3 regions of the Allobosea sp. GW823-FHT01F03 genome follow, and region 3 is predicted to be linked to each of the others. Evidence: predicted binding sites of a transcription regulator. Region 3 holds the regulator's gene; each other region holds the start of a gene.
What was found. The regulator PhoB, encoded in region 3, activates phosphate uptake and scavenging genes when phosphate is short. The targets are predictions, from matches to a motif close to TGTCATNNANCTGTCAT.
Positions count from the first base shown of each region.

Region 1 (6,017 bases), 200 kb from region 3:
ACCGATACGATGCTGGAAGCAGACGACATCGTGCTGGTGGTCGGCCGGCGGCGCGCCGTGATCGCGATCAGCGAGCGGCTCGGAGCCGAGGTGCCAATGCCGCCCGGCGCCAATGCTCCGCTGGTCGAGCGCGAGGTGGTTCTGACCCGGCAAGAAGTCCGCGGCCGCAGGATCCGCGACCTGCGCCGGCTTGCCAGTGCCGAATTGCGGCGCGGCGTCTTCATCTCGCGGATCCGCCGGCTCGGCCAGAACATCCCCGCCTTGCCGGGCACCATCCTGGAACAGGGCGACATCCTGACCCTGTACGGTACGGAGGATGCGATCGCCCGCGCCGGCCCGGAACTCGGCCATCTGCTCTCGCCCAGCGCGGCGACCGATTTCGTCATGCTCGGGCTCGGCATCGTCGCCGGGCTCCTGCTCGGCGAGCTCAGCCTGAAGATCGGGGCGCTCGACCTCACCCTCGGCACGGGCGGCGGGGCGCTGGTCTCCGGCCTGGTCTTCGGCTGGCTGCACATGCACCGGCCGCAGAGCGGCGCGATCCCGTCCGAGGCCGCCGCCTTCATGAAGGATTTCGGGCTGGCGACCTTCATCGCCGCGGTCGGGCTTTCGGTCGGGCCGGACGCCTTCGCCCTGCTCAAGCAATACGGGCTCGTCCTGCCGGTGCTCTCCGTCCTGGTCTCGGCCCTGCCGGCGGTGGCCTCGCTCTATATCGGCCATTATCTGCTCAGGATCGAGGGGCCGATCCTGCTCGGCGCCATTGCCGGCCAGCATTGCAGCACGCCCTCGATCAGCGCCCTGGTCTCGCTCGCCGGCAACTCGATCCCGGTGATCGGCTACACCGTGACCTATGCGATCTCGAACGTGCTGCTACCGCTGATGGGGCCTGTCGTGGTCGCCATGGCCGGGCTGATCGGCTGAGCAGCCCGGCGACGGCTTTGCGGCGCGCTCAGCGCCTCGTTTGGCGCCTCACTTGGCGGCGAGCAGTTCCTTGACCTCGATCAGCACCAGCTCGTTGTCGTCGGCCTTCTTCGGGTCGCGCGACGAGGAGAAGGGCAGGTTGTTGTCGTTGCCGACGACGATGATGCCCTTGGCGAGATCGACCACGTCGACATTCTCGATGGTGAAGAAGGGGAAGGGCAGCACGCCGTCGATGGCGCCCAGCTTCGCCTTCTTGTCGGGATCGGCAATCTTCATCAGGTCGACATGGCCGATCTTGCGCACGGCCTTGCCGACATTGGCGTCGTTCATCTCGATCTTGACGATGCGCTTGAACTTGGCGAGGTCGTGGAAGCAGTCCGGGCCCTTCTGGCCGGCAGCGCAGGCCTTGTCGGCGGTGCCTTCGCCGTTATCCCTTTCGATGATCAGCGCTGTAGTGCTGTCGATCATGTTGAAGTCGCCGATGGCGAGGCCCTTCTGCTCGAGCGGGAAGAACCAGGACCGGCCGGTCCACTTCTCGTTCTGCACGTCGAATTCGAGGATGCGCAGCACTTCCTTGCCGTCGAGCTCCTCATTGCCCTTGGTCTCGGCGTTCCAGAGCGGGCCTTCGAGCAGCGGATAGAGGAAACGACCATCCGGCGACTGCGCCATGCCCTCATAGCCCTTGGAGCGGCGGACATTGAACGCGACCGGCAGGTTCGGGGCAGCCGGCGTGGTGACGGCGAAATGGTCGGGCGAGCGGGCCGGCTTGCCGTCGATGAGCGTCTCGAACACCGCCTCGACCTTGCCGCTCTGGTCGACGCGGATGAGATAGGGGCCGAACTCCTCGGCGATCCAGATCTTGTCGCCGATCGGCTGGATCGATTCCGGATCGAAATCGGCGCCGGTCAGGTAGCGCTTCTCGGTGCCCTCATTGGCGATGCGGAACGGCACCTTCTTGTCGGAGTCGTGCAGGAAGGTGGTGGCGCTGCGCTCGATCTTGCCGCCCTCGAAATCGGCCTTGAGGCGGTGGAAGAACAGCATCGCGTCCGGTGAGTTCGCCTTGGCGCCGAAGCCGTTATCGGTCAGCACCAGGAACTCGCCATTGCCCAGCGAGCGGATGCCGGAGAAGCCCTGCACCGGCTGGCCGGCGAAGGGGGTGGAGAGGCCGGTCGGGCGTCCGCCCGAGGTGCCCATCACCGAGCCGACCTGCTCGACGCGCTTGCCGGGCGTGACGAACTTGCCGGAGACCTTGAGATCGGCCGGCGCATCGGCCGGGGCCGGGATGATGGTGTTGGCCGGCAGCAGGGCATGGCCGACCAGCTTGGCCGGGAACTCCTTCGAGCCTCCCTGGGACGCATCCTGAGCGCCGGCGAGCATGGTGGACGAGAGAAGCAGGACGGCAGCGAGGCGCAGACGCATGGAGGACTCCGGGTTGGGAAGAGCGGAAGGCCCCCGCTTCGCGCCCGGAGTTTGCAGCCGCGCGACAGCGGCGTGACGCTGGCGCGACAGTTTTTGAGCATTTCCCTGAAACACGGAAATGCTCGATCTCTTTTCAGATCGCATTTTCTTCACGCGAACCGGTGTCCACTTCGCTCGAAAATGCTCTAGCCCTGCGCCGCGAAACGGCGGCCGAAGCGCCTGCCGCCATCGGCCGTCGAGACTTCGCCGACCCGCGCCAGCGAAACGAGGACGGCGCGAATGGCCGGGCGGACCTTGAGCCCCTGCCGGAACTGCATGGCGATCGCCTCGGCATCGAGCGGCGCACCGCCCCTGGCCAGGACGGCGAGCACGGCAGCGACCCGCTCGACCGGCTGGGTTGGAAAGGCAGGCAGGCCGGCCGCGGCGGTAGGCAGCGACAAGAGTTCGGCCGCCTCGACCTGCTCGCCCATGCCGCCGCCTTCCCCGAAGCGCGGACGCTGATAGTCGGGCCGTAGCCAGCGCACCGTGCCGCGCGCCTCCTCGCTCCAGCGCTCACGGTTGAGGGCGACCAGGCGGGAAAGCACGTCCTCCGCACCGGCATCGACCGGCCAGCCATAGGCCGCGGCGACAGCGGCATCGATGGCGTCGTGATGCTCCCCGAGGATCAGGACGAGACCGCGGTCGCGGAGATTCTCCTCGCCGGGCGTCAGCGGCAAACCCGCCCGGATCTTGTCATGGACATTGTAGAGCCCGGTCAGCGTCAGCCCGGGATGCGCCGCCAGCACCTGCTTGCGCAAGGCGTCGAGCGCCTCGGTCGGCTCGCGGATCACCTGCTTCTGGCTCTCCGTGGCGTCGGGGAAGGGAAAAGGGTCGAAGCAGCGCGATTTGGAATAGCGCGGCCGGTCCTCCAAGGTCCCGCCTTGCTGCAGGCTCCAGATCGCGTGGAAGTGCGAGGACAGCACGCCGAGATGGAAGGCGTCGGAGAGCGCGACCGCGATGACCATGTTGTCCGGCAGGATCGCCTGGTCGAGGAACTGGAAGACGCGATGCTTGGCGGTTTCGACCGTTGCGATGTAGCGCTGCAGGCTGGAAAGCGCCGGGCGCAGTTCCTGACGCGGCTTTCCGAATTGCCACCACTTGGCCAGATAGCTCTTTGCATCGGCAGTCGGCGAGCGCGCGAACTGCGCTTGCCGGTCCCGTTCGACGGTCAGGCGAAGGTGCTGGTAGACCTCCGGGAAGCGCTCGCGGACCTCGCCGGCATCGAGCCCGAGCAGGTCGACGACCAGGGCGCCCCGCGGGCGGGCGGTGAGATCGCGCCCGTTCCGATAGGGCCGGATATGGGCTTCGAGCCCGGGCCGCCGGCCGAGGCCGAGCGCCTGCGCCGCGTCCGGCGAGACGATGAAGCCCGCCCCGTGCAGCTTGACGCCAGGCGAGCACAGGGCCTCGTTTGCAAGCAATGGCCGGGCCTGCGAGGCGTCGGCACCGATGGTGAGGTCGGCATTGATCCGGCCCGCCCGCTCGGCAAAGCCGATCTGCGGCTGATCGCTGTCGAGGCCCGTCTCGGAGGTGACTTCGAGCAGGCGCCCCTCATGCCTGCCGGCCACGGCCACCGTCATGGCGATGCGCACCGCCGCGGCGTCCTTGCCGGCCTTGGTCCAGGGATGGTCGGCGACCGCCAGCAGCAGCGAGACCGGGCTCCGCGCATCGAGATGCCGCTCGACCGTGCGGCGCTGGAAGAGCTGGGTGATCGAATTGGTGGTGACGAAACCGAAGCGCCGCAGCGCCGTGCCCGGTGCGGTGAGCAGCGCGGCGGCCCGATCCCACCAGTACATGACGAGGTCGGCGCTCTCGTTCATCTGCGGCCAGGCCAGCCGCAGCGCCGCGACATAGCCGTCGCCGAGGCGCCGGCGCAGGTCCTTGCCGCCGATGAAGGGCGGGTTGCCGACGATGAACTCCGCCTCCGGCCAGGGCGGCGGACGCGGATTGGCCGGCGCGACCTCGCGGCCGGCCTCCACGGAAGGCACCGGCCAGTCGTCCCAGGTCAGCAGGGCATCGCCCGGCACGATCTGCGCGAGCTTCCGCAGGATCGGCTCGCGCGGCGCGTAGGCCCGCGTCCGCAGATGCCATTGCAGATAGCCGATCCAGAGCATCAGATCGGCGATCGCCACCGCCCGGCGATTGGCGTCGATACCGAAGAACTGCCCCGGCCCGACGCCGCGTTCGGCAAAACCGCCGAAATGCTCGACCGCGCCGAGCTCCGCGGCGGTCTCCAGCACCTCGCCCTCGAGCCGCTTCATCAGGTCCTGGGCGACATGCAGGAAATTGCCGGTGCCGCAGGCAGGGTCGAGCACCCGCGTCTTGCAGAGTTTCATGTGGAAGGCCTCGACCAGCGCCAGCGCGGTGCGCGCACTGCCGCCATCGCGCGCCTGCTGGGCGGCGCCGAGCACCGCCCGCCAATCGTCGCGCAGCGGCGCGATCACGGTCTCGACGACCAGGCGCTCGACATAGGCGCGCGGCGTGTAATGCGCGCCGAGCCTTGCCCGCTCGGCCGGCTCCAGCGCCTGTTCGAGCAGGGCGCCGAAGATCGCCGGTTCGACCAGGCTCCAATCATGCTCGGCCGCCGCCAGCAATTCGGCGATGCCGTCGCGACCGAGCGCGAAGACCTGCGGCTCGGCGAACATCCGGCCGTTGAACTGCTTGATCTGGGCCCGCACCGCCGAGGAATAGTCGCCGCGATCCATCGCCCGCCAGAGATCCTCGACCAGCGGCTTGAAGCTCCTCGGGGACTCCTGGCATTCGCGCAGCAAGCGCTTGAAACTGTCGCGCGGGATCAGGCCGACATCCTCGGCGAACATGGTGAAGAGGCAGCGCATCAGGAAGAGCGCGACATCCTCGGCATCGTAGCGACGCTCCAGCGCCTTCGAGACGGCGGCGAGCCGCGTTGCGATCTGGCGCGTCGCCAGCGCCGCATGGCGGGCCGGGTCGAGCGCGGCGGGATCGGACCAAATCCGGGCGATCCGGGCCCGGATCGCCGGGTCGCGGAGATCGTCGAGATAGACGCGGAAGCGGTGCCGGTCGGGGAACTGGGCGTAGTTCTTCCCCTGGCCGGAAAAGTCGGCATAGAACTCGAAGCAGTGCCCGACATCACAGAGGATGATGAAGGGCGGCCAGCCATGCGAAGCCGGCAAAGCGCGGGCATAATGCTCGGCCTGGCGCTTGGCGTGCAGCATCTTGACGTCGAGGGCGCGGTCGGCGCCGCGGCGACCGCGCGGTGCGGCCGAGGGTTCTTCCGCACCCGCCTCGGCCAGCAGGATCTCCTTGCGCTGGCCCTTGAGGCGGCTCTGCTTGGCTTCGAGCACGAAGCAGGACTTCTTGTAGAGGTCGATGCGGCCGGTGCCGCTCGTACCGGCGGCATCGTGGAACGCCACCGGATATTCGAAGCGATAGGTCACCGCCTCGGCATCGCTGGTCGGGGGCAGCGGCGTCCCGGCGCCGATCAGCCGGCAGAACTCGGTCAGGAACTGCGCGTAGGCAGCCCGTTCCGCGCCCTCCGAGACACGCCATTTCGCGATGAAGGCGTCGACAGCCGCCGCATCGGTCCCAGCCCCGCCCCCCGGCATGGCCGCTCCCATTGATTGCATCATGTAGATATGCAACTAATGCGAGCATATCATCTCCTG
Region 1 is NZ_CM179505.1:83,389-89,405, forward strand. It holds gene aspT (aspartate-alanine antiporter) at 1-918, shown strand, start outside; gene AC3RCC_RS00400 (esterase-like activity of phytase family protein) at 967-2,337, opposite strand; gene AC3RCC_RS00405 (class I SAM-dependent DNA methyltransferase) at 2,523-5,957, opposite strand.
Region 1: the regulator PhoB is predicted to act here: its motif matches at 2,399-2,415, upstream of AC3RCC_RS00400 (esterase-like activity of phytase family protein).

Region 2 (6,017 bases), 2.5 Mb from region 3:
GAGGTAAGTTCCATGTTGCGATTGGTTGGAATCGGTCTCGTGCTCGCATCGGCCGCGCTGGCGACCGGAGTGCTCGCCCAGGAACGCGGCGGCAAAGTGCCGGTGACCGTCGACAATTTCATCCGCGCCGAGACCGACCATTACCTCGCGGCGAACGCAAAGACCGTAGGCGGGTTGGGCAGGTTTCTGCACTCCCGGGAGCCGACGGCGATCGATCGGCAAACGGTCATTCGCATGAACCGGGATACGCTTTATTCGTTTGCCGTGTTCGATCTTGCCGCCGGGCCGGTCACGCTTTCACTGCCTGACACCGGCAAGCGCTACATGTCGATGATGGTCGTCGATCAGGATCACTACCTGCCGATCGTCGCCTACGGCACGCAGCCGGTTACGCTGACCAAGGAAACGGTCGGCACGCGATACGCGTTCGTCGCTATCCGAACACTGGTCGATCCGGGCGATCCGAAGGATCTCGAAAAGGTCCACACGCTGCAGGACGCCATCAAGGTCAGCCAGAAGGATTCAGGGAAGCTCGAGCTTCCGAACTGGGACGAGGAGAGCCTCACGGGCGTTCGCAATGCGCTGCTCGCGCTGGCAAAATACCAGACGTCGTTTCGCGGTTCCTTCGGAGCCCGTGGCGAGGTCGAGCCGATCCAGCACCTGATCGGCACAGCCGCCGGATGGGGCGGCATTCCCGACAAGGACGCCATCTACGCGAGCTTCACGCCCGCGAAGAACGACGGCAAAACGGTCTACACCATCAATGTGCCAAAGACCGTTCCGGTGAAGGAATTCTGGTCGATCAGCGTCTACAATCGAAAGGGATTCTTCGAGAAAAACCCCTACAATGCCTATTCGATCAACGACATCACCGCGAAGAGAAGCGAGGATGGTTCGGTGACCGTCCAGCTCGGCGGCTGTGACGGCAAGATCCCGAACTGCCTGCCGATCGTCGAGGGCTGGAACTATACGGTGCGGCTCTATCGTCCCGAGCAAGCCATCCTCTGCGGCAAGTGGGTTTTCCCGGACGCGAAGGCGGCAAACTGAGCCGAGACGGACCGCCATGCGGGGGGAGGCCGGTTGTCCGCCATGGCGGTCGTCCGTGGCGGGCGGCCTGCGCGGCTAAGCCGACAGGACCCGTTCAGCGAAGAGTTCGGGTCGGGCGGCTGCGATCCTCCAGTCGATCACGCCACCGAAGAGTTCGGCCGCAAGGCTGCAATCGAGGGCGCTGTAATGGGGCCGGCGGACGGTGCCGCCGAACTCCGCCATCGGAACCCGCACAAGCGCTGGCGTTTGCCGCCCGGCACGATGCAGCGCCTCGAACGCGGCGGCGACCCAGTCGGCGCGTGATACGGGCGGCGATCCGGCGATGTGCAGCGTTCTTGGCGTGGCTTCGCCGGCGCCGAGCCGGCCGGCCAGCGCCAGCAGGCGCTCGGCCAGCGGGACGATCGGCGTCGGCGAGCCGATCTGATCGTCGGCGACCCTGACGGTCTCGGTGTCGCCCCGCAACAGGGGCGCGATGAAATCCTCGCCATCGCCGAAGAGCCAGGCCACACGGGCGATGCAGGCCCTGTCGCTGGCGGAGAGGACGTTGCGCTCGCCCTCGGCCTTCAGGCGGCCATAGCTGTTGACGGGCGATACCGGATCCGACTCGCGCCAGGGCCGCAGGGTCTCGGCCCCGAAGACATAGTCGGTCGAGATCTGGATCAGGGGCAGGCCGCGCTCCGCGCAGGCTCGTGCGATATCGCCCGGCGCTTCGGCGTTGACGGCGCGCGCGCGCTCCGGTGCGGTGTCGGAATCCTGGACGCGGCTGAGCGCGGCGGCATTGATCACGACAGCCGGGCGCAGCCGATCGAGCGCCGAGCGGACGGCGGCGGGATCGGTGATGTCGAGTTCCCGGCTCGACAGGCCACGAACGCCCGGGCCTCCGACTTGCGACAAAGCGCGCCCGAGCCGTCCGCCGCCGCCAGTGACAAGCACATTGCTGCGCACAAGCTTTCTCCCGTGCAAGGCTCCCACTCCCGCAGATCCTACGCGGACCATCGGTAAAGGTTCGCTTGCGCCGGAGCAGACCCTCGCGCCACTCAACCGATCACGTTTCGGCGCTTGAGCAGCCAGAAGACCGCGCCCGCCGCCAGCCCCGACAGGCCGAGAATATAGAGCCAGCCGAACTCGGTCTCGAGGAAGGGCAGGGCCTTGGTGTTGACGCCGAAATAGCCGGTGACCAGCGTCGCCGGCATCAGCGTCGCGGTCAGGATCGAGAGCACGTAGAGATGGTGGTTGGTCTGGGCGCTGAGACGGGCGGCGATCTCGTCCTGCAGAAGCCTTGCGCGCTGCTGCACGAGCTGGACGTCGCCCAGCATGGTGTCGACGCGGTGAAGCAGCCTTGCGGTCGCGCTCCTGACCTTCTCGGGTGCTGCCCGCCCCGCGGCCGTCTCCTGGAAGCGGCGAAAGAGCTGGTGCAGCCCGTTGAGCTGGCGGTGCAGCCTGACCGTGCGCCGGCGGATCGCGCCGAGCTTGCGGGCCTCGTCGCCGATCCGGTCGTCGATGATGTGGTCCTCGATCGAATCGGCGTCGTCGGCGAGGCGGTTCACATCCTCGGCGACATCCTCGATCACGAATTCGATGACGCGCTCGAACAGCATTTCGGGGGAGGTGGCGCGAAAGCCCGCCTCCAGCGTGTCGCGGGTCAGCCGCGTCGCCTGCAGGGCCTGGCGGCGGCCGGTGATCAGGAAGCGCTCGCCGACGATCCAGTGCATCATGCCCCAGTCATCGGCGAGGCTGTCGACCTCGCGGACCTGATCATAGGTGATGCCCCAGACGAAATCCGGGTCGTGATAGAGCCGCTGATGCTCGTCCTGCGACAGGAAGACGGCCTGCGCCTCCAGCGGCAGCTCGCTGCGCTCGGCGATCCATTGCTTGGTGCGGCTGTGGACGAGATCGAGATGGAGCCAGACGAATTTGGCGCCGTCGAGGGCGAGTGCGGGGGCCCGGTCGCGCGGCACGAGGCTGGCACGGCCCTCATCGTCGAAGCGATAGGCCCAGATGAAACCGGCCCGGGACTGGATATCCTGAAGTATCGACACGCTGCTTCCGGCTGACGGGATGTCCGCCAGCATCAGCGCCCGTCATATGACGGTTTCGCGACAGTCCGTCTGGCATGTCTGCAAACGAGAGCCTGTTGATCGAAGTCGGGCACGCCGCCGTCATTCTGCGCGAGCCGCGAGGCGGCGCAGACCCGGAGTCCATCGTAGGATACCGAGCTCTACGATGGACCCCGGGCCGAGCTACGCTCGCCCAGGATGAGGGAAGCCACCTGTGAGAACGGCAGGCTCTAGTTTCGCTTGATCGAGCCCGTGCTGGCGACCTGGCGCGTCAGCAATGCCTTCGGCGGCCGCGGGGCCGGCACCAGTGCCGGTGGCGTACCGCGGGCGAGCTTCGTCTCGACGGCCGCGGGGCGTGCGGCCGGTTTGGGCGACGCGACCTTCGGCTCGCCGCCACGCCATTGGCGCGCGCCGATGTCGAAGCGGCCCTCACGCCAGGCGGTGAATTCGCGCTCCGTGCCGAAGAAGGCATTGCGGTCGACATCCCCGGTGATGCCGGGCACGCGGCCGGTCGCGGTGAACTGCCAGAATTCCCATTGCTTGCGCTCATAACGATGGCGCAGCGGCGCCGCGGTCGAGCGCAGCCAGTAGGGGTGGTCGTTGAACTCGCCTTCCAGCACGTCCTCGTGGAAGGTGATGTCGGTGTAGATGATCGGCTTCTTGCCGGTATGCTCCTGCAGGCCTTTCAGCATCTCGCGGATCTTGGCGAGCGCCTTGGCGCGCGGAATCTTCTTGCCGCAGGCTTCCGAATGCCCGTTCCACTCGACATCGAGCACCGGCGGCAATGCGTCGGCGTCGCGCGGGATGTGGCGTTTCATCCAGCGCACCTGATCCTTGGCCGGACGGCACCAATAGACGAAGTGGTAGGCGCCGCGCGGCACGCCGGCCTTCTTGGCGCCTTCCCAGTTCTTGCGGAAACTCGGGTCGATATGGTCACCGCCCTCGGTTGCCTTGATGAAGGCGAAGCGGGTGCCGGCGTCCTTGACCCTGGCCCAGTCGATGTCGCCCTGCCAGCGCGAGACGTCGATGCCCTGGATCGAGCGCCGGCGGGCGTCGCTGACGCCGGCATGCGGGCTGGAATCGCCCTTTTTCGGGTAGAGCGCCTGAGCGGGCGTGGCGCAGAGCAGGCCGAGCCCTGCCGTCATCAGTAGGCGGTAGCCAAGGCCGGGCATGCGCCGCTTTCCTGAACTGGTTTCAGCGCGGCGCGCCATACGGTCCTCCCTGTGTCCAGGCAGGATAGGCGGGCGCCGGGTTAAGAGGTGGTTAGCATTCGAGCGAGCGGCTTCAGCCTTGGTTAACCGGTGAGGCGCTGCCGCCGCCGGCTCACTCCGCCTCGGCTTCGCCCTGCTCGGCGGCCTGGCCGAGGCTCGCCGGATGGAATCGCGATGCCGCGATCGGGGCGGCCGCGCCCGGCAGCGTCGCGACCGGAGGATGTTCGGGGCCGGGGGTCGGATTGGGCGGGACGCCGCGTTCGCGCGTCCAGGTCCGGGTGCCGATGTCGAAGCGGCCCTCGCGCCAGCCGGCGAACTCGCCTTCGTTGCCGTAGAAGGCGTTGCGGTCGACATCGCCCTTGATGCCGGGAATGCGGCCGGTGGTGGTGAATTGCCAGAACGACCAGCGCCGGTTGTTGTAGCGCGCCTCGGGTTTGGCTGCGGTCGAGCGGATCCAGTAGGCGTAGTCGTCGAACTCGCCTTCCAGCACGTCCTTGTGGAAGGTGATGTCGGTGTAGATCACCGGCTTCTTGCCGGTGAGCTGCTCTAGCTCGGTCAGCATCAGCCGGATCTTCTCCAGCGCCAGCGAGCGCTCGACCTTCTTCGGGCAGGTCTTGGAATGGCCGTTCCACTCGACGTCGAGCACCGGGGGCAGGGCGTCGGGATCGTTCGGGATCTGCTGCTTGAACCAGACCGCCTGCTCATGGGCCGGACGGCACCAGTAGACGAAGTGATAGGCACCGCGCGGCACGCCGGCCCGGCGCGCGCCCTCCCAGTTCCTCTGGAAGGCCGGATCGATATGGTCGCCGCCCTCGGTCGCCTTGATATAGGCAAAGCGGGTGCCGGCGGCCTTGACCGAGGCCCAGTCGATCTCACCCTGCCAGCGCGAGATGTCGATGCCCTGGATCGGATATCGGCGCGCCGCCTCGACGCCGGGATGGGGGCGCGCATCGCCCTTGCTCGGATAATGGTCCAGCGCCACGCAACCACCCAGCACGGCGAGCGCGGCAGCGAGGACGAGCGAGGCTGAAAATCGGTGTGGCATGCGGCGGGGCGTCATCCTCGGCAAGATTGCGGAGAAATCTTGACGCCCGGTTTACGTTACCGGTTTTTCTTCCGCCGTCGCGGCTTTCCCTGGGTCAGCCCAGGCGCAGCAGGATCGTCGCGATGCCGAGGAAGGAGAAGAATCCGACGACGTCGGTGACCGTGGTGACGAAGGTGCCGGACGAGATCGCCGGGTCGATGCCGGCCTTGTCGAGCGCGAGCGGCACGACGACGCCGGCGAGCGCCGCGACCACAAGGGTCGCGACCATGGCGAGCGCGATCACCACGCCGAGCATCAGATTGCCGAACCAGAAGCCGGAGACCGTGCCGGTGATCACCGCGAAGGCGACGCCGTTCAACAGGCCGACGATCATCTCGCGCCGGAAGAAGCGCGCCCGGTTCCAGCTGCCGAGCTGGCCGGTGCCGAGGGCGCGGATCGCCACCGTCATGGTCTGGGTCGCGGCATTGCCGCCCTGGCTGGCGACGATCGGCGCGAGCACGGCGAGGGCGACCAGCTTGGAGAGCTGGGCCTCGAACATCGCCATCACCGAGGCGCTGATGAAGGCGGCGATCAGGCTGATGAAGCGCCAGCGGAAGCGGCTCAGCGCGACCTCGCGGACCGGGTCGGAGAGTTCTTCGTCGGCATCGACGCCGCCGA
Region 2 is NZ_CM179505.1:2,782,341-2,788,357, forward strand. It holds gene AC3RCC_RS13420 (DUF1254 domain-containing protein) at 13-1,047, shown strand; gene AC3RCC_RS13425 (SDR family oxidoreductase) at 1,123-1,992, opposite strand; gene AC3RCC_RS13430 (CorA family divalent cation transporter) at 2,085-3,086, opposite strand; gene AC3RCC_RS13435 (glycoside hydrolase family 25 protein) at 3,335-4,276, opposite strand; gene AC3RCC_RS13440 (glycoside hydrolase family 25 protein) at 4,428-5,360, opposite strand; gene mgtE (magnesium transporter) at 5,455-6,017, opposite strand, start outside.
Region 2: the regulator PhoB is predicted to act here: its motif matches at 3,133-3,149, upstream of AC3RCC_RS13430 (CorA family divalent cation transporter).

Region 3 (6,017 bases):
ATTGGCGGAAACGGAAGCGGAGCTCATGGAGCGAGGTCCTCGCGACGGAACGTAACGGAAAGCGCTGGGCGCCGGGGTGTGAAGCGGTGGTTCGGGGCGCGGCGGCGATCTGCCAGCACGATGCGACCCCGCGGCGACGTTATCGTCGCAGGCCTTTCCCGTTTTCTCGTCGCGCCGTCAGCCGCATCGCTCGAAAGTCCGGATCGCTCAAAACATAAGCGCCGCCCCAAGGGCGGCCGCATTGAGAAGACTATGCAAAAGCGGTCCGGCACTGTCAATTCCGGCCGGGCGCCGCAGCGTTGCCAAATAGACTCACCTGACTGCGGGATCGAAGCTTTGTCTGGGGAAAAGACGATTTCCGATTCGGCGACTCTTGTGGCCGAGTCAAGCCATCTTGTATGGTCGGCCTCGTCAGATACGACATCTCGTGCGGCGTCTCCAGTATCGTCAGTTCCGAGCGTAGCGGTTTCCGTTCTTCGACGGGCGCTGCCGATATCGGATTCCGCCATGATCTTTTCCTATGCGTCGCCGGGCTATGGCGAGGCATGACGAAGACAGGTGAAATCGATGAGCGAAGCTGGAGCCTGGACCGACGAACGCGTCGAACTGCTCAAGAAGCTCTGGAATGACGGACTGAGCGCCAGCCAGATCGCCGGCGAACTCGGCAGCGTCACCCGCAATGCTGTCATCGGCAAGGTCCACCGCCTCGGCCTTTCGGGCCGCGCCAAGAATCCCGGCTCGGCCGCGCCGCGCCCGCGCAAGCCGACGACGCGTCCGCCGGCCCATCCGATGGCGAGCCCTGCCGCCGCGAGCGGCGGCATGACCCGCGGCAACACGGCGCTCGCCCCGCAATTCGTCCCGGAGATCGAGGCGGAACCGGAAGCGGAGCACGTCCCGGCGGCCCCGGCCGAGGAGGTGGTGATCCCGTTCTCCGAGCGTGTCACCATCATGGACCTGCGCGAATATATGTGCCGCTGGCCGATGGGCGACCCGACCTCGCCGGAATTCCGCTTCTGCGGCGGCCGCTCGCTGACCGGCATGCCCTATTGCGGCTATCATGCCCGCATCGCCTACCAGCCGGCGGCCGACCGGCGCCGCGACCGCAGCAAGGTGCGCGCCTGACCCGGCACCCCTGTGTAGAAGAATTGAAGCCGGCCCTCGGGCCGGCTTTTCCATTGGTGGAGAGACGCCGATGCGCACCGCAGAACGTCCCGCGCCCGTCGAATATGCCTGCGCCCTGACGATCCGGGGCGGAGACATCCTGCTCGGACTGAGAGCCCCGCATCGCCGCAACAGACCGTCCTGCTGGGACACGATCGGCGGGCATGTCGAGCCCGACGAGACGATCGAGCAGGCACTGAGACGCGAATTGCAGGAGGAGATCGGTATCGAGCCGACCAGCTTCACGCGCTTGACCACCATCGAGACGACCGAGAGCGACGGCGTCACCCCGGCTCTGTGGCATCTGTTCGCGGTGACCGGCTGGGTGGGCGAAGCCCGGATCAGCAATGACGAGCACAGCGAGATCCGCTGGTTCGACCTCGCCGAGGCCCGCGAGCTGTCGCCGCTCGCCTCGGAAGCCTACCGTCCGGTCTTCGCCCGGCTCGCGGCCAGCTTCGCCGCAGCGCCATGACCAGTTTCGCGATCTATCTGGGGGCCGCGCTGGCCGAGATCGCCGGCTGCTTCTCGTTCTGGGCCTGGCTCAAGCTCGGCAAATCGGCCTGGTGGCTGCTGCCGGGGCTTCTGGCGCTGGCGCTCTTCGCCTGGCTCTTGACGCTGATCGACAGCGCCGCCGCCGGCCGGGCCTTCGCCGCCTATGGCGGGGTCTACATCGTCGCGTCGCTGGGCTGGATGTGGCTGGTCGAGAAGGTGCCGCCGGACCGTTTCGACCTCACGGGCGCAGTCCTTTGCCTCGCCGGCGCAGCGGTGATCGTCGCCGCGCCGCGCTGAGCGTCGAACCTCCAGCCCTCATCCTGAGGAGCGATCGCAGATTGCGCCTCGAAGGATGAGGGCAGACTTGGCGCTCAGCTTCGCGCGAACGTCTCGTCGAAGGCGTAGCCGGCGCCGCGCACGGTGCGCAGCGGGTCCTTGGCGTCGTCGGGGGTGATCGCCTTGCGCAGGCGCCCGACATGGACGTCGACGGTGCGCTCGTCGATATAGACGTCGCGGCCCCAGACGGCGTCGAGCAGTTGGGCCCGCGAATAGACCCGGCCCGGGGCCTGCATCAGGAATTCGAGCAGGCGGAACTCGGTCGGACCGAGATGCAATTCGGCGCCTGCCCGGCGCACCCGCCGCGTCGTCCGGTCGAGCTCGAGATCGCCGGCGGTCAGCATGCCGACGACATGGCCGGGCTTGACCCGGCGCAGCAGCGCCTGGATGCGGGCGATCAGCTCCGGCAGCGAGAACGGCTTGACGACATAATCGTCGGCGCCGGTGGCGAGGCCGCGCACCCGCTCGGTCTCCTCGCCGCGCGCCGTCAGCATGATGATCGGCACCCGCTCCGTGTCGCGCCGGGCGCGCAGGCGCCGGCAGAGCTCGATGCCGGAAAGGCCGGGCAGCATCCAGTCGAGCAGGACGAGGTCAGGGGTATGGTCGCGCAAATGCAGCTCGGCATCGTCGCCGCGCGCGACGGTGTCGACCTCGAAGCCCTCGGCCTCGAGATTATAGCGGAGCAGCAGGGTCAGCGGCTCCTCATCCTCGACGATCAGGATGCGTGCAGGCATGTCGAGCCTCCGCTCAGGCGCCCATCCGCTCAGCCATTGGCCGCGGGCAGGTCGACCAGGATGTTGGTGGTGTCGAGCTTGGGCCGGCTCTCCTCCACCGACTGGCCGGTGATCAGGTAATGGATCGTCTCGGCGATGTTGGTGGTGTGATCGCCGATGCGCTCGACGTTCTTGGCGCAGAACAGAAGATGCGTGCAGAAGGTGATGTTGCGCGGATCTTCCATCATATAGGTCAGGAGCTCGCGGAAGAGCGAGGTGTAGAGCGCGTCGATCTCGTCGTCGCGGCGCCAGACCTCCATCGCCTTCTGCTCGTTGCTGGCGGCATAGGCGTCGAGCACGTCCTTGAGCTGCGCCTGGACCAGACGGCTCATATGCTCGAGCCCGACCACGGCGCGGTGCGGCGGCGAGAACTGGCCGGAGATCGCGACCGCGCGCTTGGCGATGTTCTTGGCGAGGTCGCCGACGCGCTCGATGTCAGCGGCGATGCGGATCGCCGAGATCAGCTCGCGCAGGTCGTTGGCGAGCGGCTGGCGCCGGGCGATGGTCAGCACCGCCTTCTCCTCGACATCGCGCTGGAGATTGTCGAGCCGCTGGTCGGCGGTGATCACCTTCTGGGCCAGCGCCGTGTCGCGGCGCACCAGCGCCACGGTGGAGTCGCCGAGCATGCGCTCGGACATGCCGCCCATCTCGGCCAGGCTGCGGCGCAGCCCTTCGAGGTCGGCATCATAGGAGCGGACGATATGGTCGGACATCGGGGCGAATCCTTCGAGGGCGAGCGGAACGGCAGGGCTCAGCCGAAGCGGCCGGTGACGTAGTCCTGCGTCTGCTTCTTGTTGGGGTTCATGAAGATGGTGTTGGTCGCGTCGAACTCGACGACCTCGCCGAGATACATGAAGGCGGTGTACTGCGAGACGCGCGCCGCCTGCTGCATGTTGTGGGTGACGATGACGATGGTGAAGTCGCTCTTCAGCTGCTCCAGCAGGTCCTCGATCTTGCCGGTCGAGATCGGGTCGAGGGCCGAAGTCGGCTCGTCGAACAGGATCACCTCGGGCTTCTGGGCGATGGTGCGGGCGATGCACAGGCGCTGCTGCTGGCCGCCGGAGAGCCCCATGCCGGAGCTCTTCAGCTTGTCCTTGACCTCGTCCCACAGGGCGGAGCGGCGCAGCGCGCCCTCGACGCGGTCGTCGAGCTCCGATTTCGGCGGCTTCTCGTAGAGGCGGATGCCGAAGGCGACGTTGTCGTAGATCGACATCGGGAAGGGCGTCGGCTTCTGGAAGACCATGCCGATGCGCGAGCGCAGCTCGTTGACGTCGACATCGTTGGAGATGACGTTGCGGCCGTCGAGCAGGACCTCGCCGGTGGCGCGCTGCTCCGGATAGAGCGAGTAGATCCGGTTGAAGATGCGCAGCAGGGTCGACTTGCCGCAGCCGGAGGGGCCGATCAGCGCGGTGACGTGGCGGTCACGGAAGCTGAGATTGACGTTCTTCAGCGCCTTGTGCTCGCCATAGTAGAAATCGAGGTTCTTCACCGCGATCCGGATCGGCGCCTGGGCGTCGAGGACCTGCGGGCTGAGTTCCAGGGTCGAGAGCATCGACATGTTCCTTCCGATCGGACGTGGTGCTCACTTGCCGCCGCGCACGATGCGCCGGGCGATAAGCGAGAGCAAAAGGATCGAGACGGTGATGATCAGCGAACCGGCCCAGGCGAGCTGCTGCCAGTTCTCGTAAGGGGCCGAGGCGAACTGATAGATCGTCACCGGCAGGTTGGAGACGCCGCCGACCAGGGTCGGCGAGAACCAGAAATTATTGTTCAGCGCGGTGAAGAGCAGCGGCGCCGTCTCGCCGGCGATGCGCGCCAGCGCCAGCAGGATGCCGGTGACCATGCCGGACTTCGCGGCCCGCCAGGTGATCGCGGTGATGACCACCGAAGGCGGGGCGCCGAGGGCCGAGCCGGCCTCGCGCAGCGGCGCCGGCACGAGGCGCAGCATGTCCTCGGTGGTGCGCACGATGACCGGGATCGCGATGATGCCGAGCGCGACGCCGCCGGCCCAGCCGGAATAGCCGCGGAAGGGCTCGACCAGGATGACGTAGACGAACAGGCCGATCAGGATCGAGGGCGCCGAGAGCAGGATGTCGTTGATGAAGCGGATCAGGTTGGCGAGCTTCGAGCCCCGGCCGTACTCGGCGAGATAGGTCCCGGCGAGCACGCCGATCGGCGTCGCCAGCGCGATGCCGAGAAAGGTCAGCACGGCCGAGCCGACGATGGCGTTGGCAAGGCCGCCGCCCTCGGAACCGGGGCCGGGCGTCACCTGCGTGAAGGTGCCGGCCGAAAGCCCGCCGATGCCCTTCACCACCAGCATGCCGAGGATCCAGAACAGCACGGTGATGGCGACGAGGGTGAACGCCGTGGCGATGATCTTCATCAGCCGGTCGGCATTGCGGCGTGCCGGACGGACGCGGCCCCAGGGCACTTCCGGGGTCATCGCGGGGGCGGCAGGAGGCGTCTGGTTCATCGGTTGCGCTTCCCTCAGAAGGACTTGACGCGCGCGACGAGGATACGCGCGATGACCAGGACGACGAAGGTGACGAAGAACAGGATGCAGCCGAGCGCGATCAGCGCGTGCAGCTGCAGGCCGAGCGCCTCGTTGAACTCGTTGGCGATGCGCGAGGCGATGGTCGAGCCGGGGTCCATCACCGAGGCCGAGAGCCGGTTGGCGTTACCGACGACGAAGGTCACCGCCATGGTCTCGCCGAGGGCGCGGCCGAGGCCGAGCATGATCGCGCCGATGATCGAGACGCCGGCCTGCGGCACGAGCACGTGGCGCACGACCTCCCAGGTCGTCGCCCCGATGCCGTAGGCGCTTTCGCGCAGCACCGAGGGAATCTGCTCGAGCATGTCGCGGGTGATCGAGGCGATGAACGGGATGATCATGAACGCCAGGATGATGCCGGCGGTCAGGATGCCGAGGCCCGAGGGCGAGCGCGAGTACAGGATGGTGCCGACGATCGGCATGCCCTCGACGATGTTCGAGAGCGGGATCTGCACGTAGGCAGCAAAGAGCGGCACGAAGACGAAGAGCCCCCACATGCCGTAGATGATCGAGGGCACGGCGGCGAGCAGCTCGATCGCGGTCGAGACCGGCCGCTTGAACCAGGGCGGGGCGAGCTGGGTCAGGAAGACGGCGATGCCGAGCGAGAGCGGCACGCCGACGACGAGGGCGATCAGCGCGGTCGACAAGGTGCCGACGATCGCCGGAAAGGCGCCGTATTGCTCGTTCTGGGTGTCCCAGACGCT
Region 3 is NZ_CM179505.1:278,964-284,980, forward strand. It holds gene AC3RCC_RS01310 (aspartate aminotransferase family protein) at 1-27, opposite strand, end outside; gene AC3RCC_RS01315 (GcrA family cell cycle regulator) at 568-1,122, shown strand; gene AC3RCC_RS01320 (NUDIX hydrolase) at 1,193-1,633, shown strand; gene AC3RCC_RS01325 (YnfA family protein) at 1,630-1,950, shown strand; gene phoB (phosphate regulon transcriptional regulator PhoB) at 2,025-2,723, opposite strand; gene phoU (phosphate signaling complex protein PhoU) at 2,753-3,475, opposite strand; gene pstB (phosphate ABC transporter ATP-binding protein PstB) at 3,514-4,320, opposite strand; gene pstA (phosphate ABC transporter permease PstA) at 4,345-5,235, opposite strand; gene pstC (phosphate ABC transporter permease subunit PstC) at 5,250-6,017, opposite strand, start outside.